DNA from 2 places in the Streptomyces sp. NPDC055013 genome. Region 2 is predicted to be linked to the other one. Evidence: riboswitches for the same ligand, from Rfam matches in the RefSeq annotation. Region 2 holds a riboswitch; the other holds the start of a gene.
The links. A riboswitch is a leader RNA that binds a small molecule or an ion and turns the genes downstream of it on or off. The one in region 2 is predicted to bind cobalamin.
Positions count from the first base shown of each region.

Region 1: another riboswitch for cobalamin. It lies ahead of metE (5-methyltetrahydropteroyltriglutamate--homocysteine S-methyltransferase); the one in region 2 lies ahead of ACWGDB_RS14370 (ABC transporter substrate-binding protein).

Region 1 is NZ_JBSGVW010000001.1:470,810-475,090, reverse strand. It holds gene aceB (malate synthase A) at 1-934, shown strand, start outside; gene ACWGDB_RS02025 (3-hydroxybutyryl-CoA dehydrogenase) at 931-1,800, shown strand; cobalamin riboswitch at 2,019-2,242, shown strand; gene metE (5-methyltetrahydropteroyltriglutamate--homocysteine S-methyltransferase) at 2,411-4,281, shown strand, end outside.
Region 2 is NZ_JBSGVW010000009.1:145,903-150,183, reverse strand. It holds gene ACWGDB_RS14375 (FecCD family ABC transporter permease) at 1-879, opposite strand, end outside; gene ACWGDB_RS14370 (ABC transporter substrate-binding protein) at 876-1,928, opposite strand; cobalamin riboswitch at 1,989-2,169, opposite strand; gene ACWGDB_RS14365 (methylmalonyl-CoA mutase family protein) at 2,301-4,103, shown strand; gene scpA (methylmalonyl-CoA mutase) at 4,103-4,281, shown strand, end outside.

The DNA.
Region 1 (4,281 bases), on a different contig from region 2:
CGAGGCGCGCCTGTGGAACGACGTCTTCGTCCTCGCCCAGGAACTGCTCGGAATCCCCCGCGGCACGATCCGCGCCACGGTCCTCATCGAGACGATCACCGCAGCCTTCGAGATGGAGGAGATCCTCTACGAGCTGCGTGAGCACAGCGCGGGTCTCAACGCGGGCCGCTGGGACTACCTGTTCAGCCTCATCAAGACGTTCGGTCACCGCACCGACTTCCTCCTCCCCGACCGGGCGAAGGTGACGATGACCGCCCCCTTCATGCGGGCGTACACCGAACTCCTCGTCCGCACCTGCCACAAGCGCGGCGCCCACGCCATCGGCGGCATGGCCGCCCAGGTGCCCGGAAAGGACCCGGCCGCGAACGAGGCCGCACTCGCCAAGGTCCGGCTCGACAAGGAGCGGGAGGCCGAGGACGGCTTCGACGGCTCCTGGGTGGCCCACCCCGGGCTCGTCCCCACCTGCCACGAGGTCTTCGGCGGTGTCCTCGGTGAACGGCCCCACCAGATCGACCGTACCCGCGACGACGTCGAGGTGACCGCGGCCGACCTGCTGTCGGTGCGCAGGATCAGCGGGCCGCCGACCGCGGAGGGCGTGCGCACCAACATCGCCGTGGCGCTGCGCTACTTCGCCGCCTGGCTGCGCGGCCAGGGCGCCGTCGCGCTGGACGGCCTCATGGAGGACGCGGCCACCGCCGAGATCGCCCGTGTGCAGGTCTGGCAGTGGCTCCGGCACCGGGTGATCGACCGGGAGACGGTGCTGCGGCTGCTCGACGACGAGGTCGTCGCGCTCGGCGCCGAATACCCGTGGGCGCCCGTCGACGAGATCCGCGCGCTGTTCGAACGGACCGCGCTGGCGGGCGAGTTGCCGCTGTTCTTCACCCCGGACGCGTACACGCGGCACCTCGTCAAGCGGACGGAGGCCGGGGCATGAGCGGGGGCATCCAGCGCGTCGGCGTGGTCGGCGGCGGGCAGATGGGGGCCGGGATCGCCGAGGTGTGCGCACGGGCCGGACTCGACACCGTGATCTGCGAAGTGGACGCGATCGCGGCCCGCGCCGCCCGGGACCGGGTGGCGGCGTCACTCGACCGTGCCGTGCACCGCGGCAAGCTGGAGGAGGCCGCGGCGCGGGACGCCCTCGCCCGCCTGGTCTTCAGCGGCAGCCTGGACGAGCTCGCCGACCGGCAGCTCGTCGTCGAGGCCGTCATCGAGAACCCGGCGGCCAAGACCGAGGTCTTCGCCGCCCTCGACAAGATCGTCGAAGACCCCGAGGCGGTGCTGGCGACCAACACCTCCTCACTCCCCATCATGCGGCTCGGCATGGCGACCGGCCGGGCGGACCGGGTGGTGGGCCTGCACTTCTTCAACCCGGTGCCGGTGCTGCCGCTGGTCGAGATCGTGACCTCGCTGCACACTTCGGAGGCGACGATCGCCGCGGTCGAGGACTTCGCGACCCGAGCGCTCGGCAAGACCGTGATCCGCTCCCAGGACCGGGCAGGTTTCGTCGTCAACGCCCTGCTCGTCCCGTACCTGCTGTCCGCGGTCCGGATGGCGGAGTCCGGCTTCGCCACCGCCGCCGACATCGACACGGGCATGGAGCTGGGCTGCGCCCACCCCATGGGCCCGCTCAGGCTCGCGGACCTGATCGGCCTCGACACCGTCGCCTCGATCGCCGAGTCGCTCTACGACGAGTTCAGGGAACCCCTCTACGCCCCTCCCCCGCTGCTTCAGCGAATGGTGGAGGCGGGGCTGCTCGGCCGGAAGGCCGGCCGCGGGTTCCACATCTACGACCAGGACTGAGGGCCTGGTACGACGCGGGCTGAGGGGCCCGCGTCGCCGCCGGGGATGAGGGTTCCCGCGCGGTGGACACAGGGGAAGGGCGGGAAGCGCGTATGCGGCGCGCTTCCCGCCCGGTGGCGTTGGGACCCACGGGCGCTCGGCGCAAACGCGGCACTCGGGTGTCCCATTTCACCATCCGAATGACGGACGCCGTCCTTCCCTCCGAGGTGCCACCCCGTAGGCTGACCGGTGCAGCTGGTTCGCCCCGCCCGCCAGGTGGGATGCGTCGCAAGAGGGAACCCGGTGGGAATCCGGGACTGCCCCGCAGCGGTGAGTGGGAACGACCGCCGTCATGAGCACTGGGCCCGACGAAAAGGGCTTGGGAAGCGACGGCCAGTAGGTGTCCTCCGGTCAGGAGGACGTGCCCGCGAGTCCGAAGACCTGCCAACTGCCCGTGTGCGGACCATTCCGCGCATGGAGATCTCGGTGACCTCGAGGGCGGGTCGGCGTACATACCAGGCGGACGACCGCGCTTTTGCCGCGCGGGGTCGGTTCCGTCCGGTTCGTCACCCCTTCGCGCTCTCGTCCCGTCCCCGGGATCTCAGGGATTCATCTCGCGAAGGAGATCTCCGTGACCAGCAAGTCCGCAGCCGCGGCAGCACGGGCCACCGTGTACGGCTACCCCCGCCAGGGCGCGAACCGGGAACTGAAGAAGGCGATCGAGGGCTACTGGAAGGGCCGCGTCACCGCCGACGCTCTCCGCTCCACCGCCGCCGAACTGCGCGCCGCCAACTGGCAGCAGCTCGCCGAAGCCGGCGTCCACGAGGTCCCGACGGGCGACTTCTCGTACTACGACCACGTCCTGGACACCACCGTCATGGTCGGCGCGATCCCCGAGCGCCACCGGGACGCCGTCACGGCCGACACCCTCGACGGTTACTTCGCCATGGCGCGCGGCACGCAGGACGTGGCGCCGCTGGAGATGACGAAGTGGTTCGACACGAACTACCACTACCTGGTGCCGGAGTTGGGCCCGGGCACCGTCTTCACGGCCGACTCGGCCAAGCAGGTCGCCGAGCTGAAGGAGGCCCTGGCGCTGGGCCTGACCGCCCGCCCCGTCCTGGTCGGCCCGGTCACCTACCTGCTGCTCGCCAAGCCCGCCCCCGGTGTGCCCGCGGACTTCGAGCCGCTCACCCTCCTGGACCGCCTGCTGCCGGTGTACGCCGAGGTCCTCGCCGACCTGCGCGCGGCCGGCGCCGAGTGGGTGCAGCTCGATGAACCCGCACTCGTCCAGGACCGCACCCCGGCCGAGCTGAACGCCGCCGAGCGCGCCTACCGTGATCTCGGTGCCCTCACCGACCGTCCCAAGCTGCTGGTCGCCTCGTACTTCGACCGGCTCGGCGACGCCCTGCCCGTACTGGCCAAGGCCCCGGTCGACGGGCTTGCCCTGGACTTCACCGAGTCCGCCGCCGCCAACCTCGACGCACTCGCCGCCGTGGGCGGGCTGCCCGGCAAGCGCCTGGTCGCCGGCGTGGTCAACGGCCGCAACATCTGGGTCAACGACCTGGAGAAGTCCCTGTCCACCCTCGGCACCCTGCTCGGGCTGGCGGACCGGGTCGACGTGGCCGCCTCCTGCTCCCTCCTCCATGTGCCCCTGGACACGGGCCTGGAGCGGGACATCGAGCCACAGGTCCTGCGCTGGCTGGCCTTCGCGAAGCAGAAGACCGCCGAGATCGTCACCCTCGCCAAGGGCCTCGCCCAGGGCACCCACACCATCGCCGCCGAACTCGCCGCCAACCGGGCCGACCTGGCGTCCCGCGCCGGCTCGCCGATCACCCGTGACCCGGACGTCCGCGCCCGCGCCGCCGCCGTCACCGAGGCCGACGCCCGCCGCTCCCAGCCGTACTCCGAACGTGCCGCCGCCCAGCGCGCCCACCTCGGCCTTCCCCTGCTGCCGACCACCACCATCGGCTCCTTCCCGCAGACCGGCGAACTGCGCACCGCACGCGCCGACCTGCGCGGCGGGCGCATCGACGCCGCGGGGTACGAGGAACGCATCAAGGCCGAGATCCAGGAGGTCATCTCCTTCCAGGAGAAGACCGGGATCGACGTCCTCGTGCACGGCGAGGCCGAACGCAACGACATGGTCCAGTACTTCGCCGAGCAGCTCACCGGCTACCTCGCCACGCAGCACGGCTGGGTCCAGTCCTACGGCACCCGTTACGTCCGTCCGCCGATCCTGGCCGGCGACATCTCCCGACCCGAGCCGATGACGGTGCGCTGGACCCAGTACGCCCAGTCCCTCACCGACCGCCCGGTCAAGGGCATGCTCACCGGCCCGGTCACCATGCTCGCCTGGTCCTTCGTCCGCGACGACCAGCCACTGGGAGACACGGCCCGGCAGGTCGCCCTCGCCCTGCGCGACGAGGTGGGCGACCTGGAGGCGGCCGGGACTTCCGTCATCCAGGTCGACGAACCCGCGCTGCGCGAGACACTGCCCCT
Region 2 (4,281 bases):
GGCCCCGGTCAGTGCCGTGACCGGCAGCAGGCGGGCGTGACCACAGCCGGTGAGGGCGCGGGTGGCGTGCGGCAGGACCAGGCCGACGAAGCCGATCGCGCCGGCGCAGCTGACCAGGGCGGCGGTGAGCAGCGCGGTCGCGCAGAGCAGGACCAGCCGGGTACGGGCGACGCGGACGCCGAGCCCGGCGGCGGCGTCGTCCCCGAAGGCGAAGGCGTCCAGGGTGCGGGCGTACCCGAGGCAGACGGCGAGGACGACGGCCAGTACGGCGGTGCACAGCAGCACCTGTCCCCAGTCGGCGCCGGTGAGCGAGCCCAGCAGCCAGAACAGCACGGCCCGGGTGGTGTCGGCGTCGGCGGAGGTCAGCACGATGAACGAGGTCAGCGCGGAGAACAGCTGCATGGCCGCGACCCCGGACAGCACGACCCGGTCCGTGCTGCCGCCGAGGACGTGGCTGAGCAGCAGCACCATGGCGAAGGAGAGCAGCGCGCCGAGGAAGGCGCCCGCCGACAGCGACACCACTCCCCCGCCGACCCCCAGCACGACCACGGCGACTGCTCCCGTGGACGCGCCGGACGACACCCCGAGGACGAACGGATCGGCCAGCGGATTGCGCAGCAGCGACTGCATGACCGCCCCGCACACGGCGAGTCCGGCGCCGCACACCGCGGCGAGCAGCGTGCGCGGCATGCGCAGGTTCCACACGATGCCGTCCCGCAGCGGCGCCAACGTGCCCTCGCCGAGGCCGAGATGGGCGGCCACGGACGCCCACACGTCCGCCGTGGAGATGTCGGCCGGCCCGATCGTCACGGCGACTGCGACCGACGCGAGCAGCGCGGCCAGGCCGCCGAAGGTCAGCAGCGGCGTACGGACGCTCACTCGGCGGGCCCGGCGAGCCCGAAGTCGCGCAGGCTCGCGGCGACCTTCTCGATCCCTTCGACCGTGCGGATGGACGGGTTCATCGCCTGCCCGCTGAGCAGGACGTACCGCTTCTTCTTCACGGCGGTCAGATTGCGGGTGGCGGGATTGGTCTCCAGGAAGCGGATCTTGGCCTCGGCGGTCTCCGCGGTCTGCTGCTTGCGCGTGAGGTCGCCGATCACGAGGACGTCGGGGTCACGGTCGGCGACGGTCTCCCAGCCGATCTGGGGCCACTCGTCGTGGGTGTCGGAGAAGGAGTTCCGCGCGCCGACGGCACGGGTGACGGCACCCGGCGCGCCGCAGCAGCCGGCGAGGTAGGGCGACTGGGAGTTGGCGAACCAGTACATGAGGGTGACATCGGAGGCGTCCAGCCCTGCGGTGGACTTGCGCACCCGCTCCTTCAGCTCGGCGACGAGCTTGTCGCCGCGCTCGGCGACACCGAAGGCGCGGGCCAGGTCGCGTATCTCGCCGTACACGGTGTCGAGGGTGAGCGGGGTGGAACGCGAGCCGTCGCCGCCGCTGTCGTTGTCCTTGCCCGCCGAGCAGTCGGAGGGCGAGACGTAGGTGGGCACGCCCAGCTTCTCGAACTGCTCGCGGGTGGCGACGCCGCCCTTGCCGAGGGTGGAGACGAAGGAGGAGGTCACGAAGTCGGGTTCGGCGTCCAGGACCTTCTCGAAGGAGGGCGCGTTGTCCGCGAGCCGCGGCACGGAGGCGTTCGCCTTCTCCAGGCCCTTCATCACCGGGTCGGTCCAGGTCGCCGTGCCGGCCACACGGTCGGCGAGGCCGAGGGAGAGCAGGATCTCCGTGGTGCCCTGGTTGAGGGACACGGCCCGCTTCGGGGGCGCCTTCAGGGTGACCTTGTGGCCGCAGTTGTCGAGGGTGACGGGGTAGCCCGCGGCGGCGGACTTCCCGGAGTCCTCGGTACTGCCGCTTCCCGAGCCACCGCACGCGGTGAGCAGGAGGGCGGGCGCCAGCAGCAGGGCAGCGGGACGGAGGGCAGAACGGTACACAGGCGTGCCTCGGTTGTCGGGGCTCGTACGCGGAGCCTGGCCTTCGGACGTCCTCCGCGCGCGGGCGTGGAGGTGCCAGCAGGTCTTCGGACTCGGGTTCGTCCCGACGGGGCGCCTTCCCGGTCTCCCAGTGGCGTGCGTCTGTGCCCCGCCGGTCCCCCTCACCGCTGCGCGTCAGCTCCGGATTCGCACCGGATTCCCTGGCCTCGGGTGTGGCTCGACTGGCCCTCAGAGGCTATCAAGGCCGGGTCGTTCGAGCGGGCGCCCGGAGGGCCCGACAGACCGCGGAGACCCAGGTCACAATCTGGAAGAGGGCAAGGTCACAGCCGTGCCCTCTGCTGCTCCTTTGATGATCTGACCTAGCATCCGAGCATGACGGTCCTGCCTGACGACGGGCTCTCGCTGGCCGCCGAGTTCCCTGACGCAACCCATGAGCAATGGCAACGCCTGGTGGAAGGCGTGCTGCGCAAGTCGGGCAAGGACGTCTCGGGCCCGGCTGCGGAAGACGCTCTGTCCACTGCGCTGGAGGACGGGCTGCGCACCCGCCCCCTGTACACCTCGCGCGATGCCGCGTCCGACTCCGGTCTGCCCGGATTCGCCCCCTTCGTCCGCGGCGGTCGCGCCGAGGGCAACACGGTGGGCGGCTGGGATCTGCGGCAGCGGCACACGGCGCTGACGGACGGCCTGGTGCTCGCGGACCTGGAGAACGGCGTCACCTCGCTCTGGCTTGTCCTCGGCGAGGGCGGCATCCCGGTGTCGTCGCTCGGTCGCGCCCTGGAGGGCGTCTACCTCGACCTGGCCCCTGTCGTTCTCGACGCCGGCGCCGACGTGGAGCCCGCCGCGCGGGAGCTGCTGCGGCAGTACGAGGAGCGGGGCGTCGCCAAGGAGGCGGCGCGCGGCAACCTCGGCGCCGACCCGCTCGGCCACGAGGCCCGCACGGGCACGTCCTCGGAGTTCGCGCCGGTCGCCTCCCTGGCGCGGCTGTGCGCCGAGGAGTACGCGGGGCTGCGGGCGCTGACCGTGGACGCGCTGCCGTACCACGAGGCCGGCGGCTCGGCCGCCCAGGAGCTGGGCTCCTCGCTGGCGACCGGCGTCGCGTATCTGCGTGAGCTCACCGAGGCGGGGCTGACCGCCGAACAGGCGTGTGCGCAGCTGGAGTTCCGTTACGCGGCCACCGCCGACCAGTTCCTGACGATCGCCAAGCTGCGCGCCGCGCGCCGGCTGTGGGCGCGGGTGACCGAGGTCTGCGGGGCGCCCAGCGCTCAGGTTCAGCATGCCGTCACCTCGCCGGTGATGATGACGCGCCGGGACCCCTGGGTGAACATGCTGCGCACTACGGTCGCCACGCTGGCCGCCGGGGTCGGCGGCGCCGACTCCGTGACCGTGCTGCCCTTCGACCACGCGCTCGGCCTGCCGGACGCCTTCGCCCGGCGCATCGCCCGCAACACCTCGACCATCCTCATCGAGGAGTCGCACCTGGCCCGGGTGATCGACCCGGCGGGCGGCTCCTGGTATGTGGAGACCCTCACCGACGAACTGGCCCGCGCGGGCTGGGAGTTCTTCCAGCGGATCGAGCGGGCAGGCGGCCAGGCGGCCGCGTTGCGCACCGGGCAGCTGGGCCAGGACCTGGCACAGACGTGGGAGGCCCGCACGGGCAAGCTCGCCAAGCGGCGCGAACCCATCACCGGCGTCAGCGAGTTCCCGAACCTCACCGAGCCGCCCGTGGAGCGTGCGCCCGCGCCAGCGCCCCGGTCCGGGGGCCTTCCCCGGGTCCGCCGCGACGAGGCCTACGAGGCCCTGCGCGCCCGCTCCGACGCCCACCTGGCCGCCACCGGCGCCCGGCCCCGGATCTTCCTGGCCGCGCTCGGCCCGGCCGCCGCCCACACCGCGCGCCTCACCTTCGCCTCGAACCTCTTCCAGGCGGGCGGCGTCGAGCCGGTCACCGAGGGCACCTTCGAGGACAGCGGTGCCACGGAGGTGTGCCTGTGCTCCAGTGACGCCCTCTACGAGGAGCAGGCCGAGACGGTGGCCGCCGAGTTCAGGTCGGCGGGCGCCACGCACGTGTTCCTCGCGGGCCGCCCCGGGCAGTACACCGATGTCGACAGTTACGTCTTCGCGGGCTGTGACGCCGTCGCCGTACTGTCCGCGACCCTCGACCGCATGGGAGTGTCCTGATGGGAATCCCCGACTTCACCGGGATCGAGCTGGGCACCCCGGCAGCCGGCGGCGGCGCCGACGAGTGGCGCACGGCCGTCAAGCAGGCCACGGGCGGGGACGAGCTCCTGTGGGAGACCCCGGAAGGCATCGCGGTCAAGCCGCTCTACACCGGCCGTGACCTGGAGGGCCTGGACTT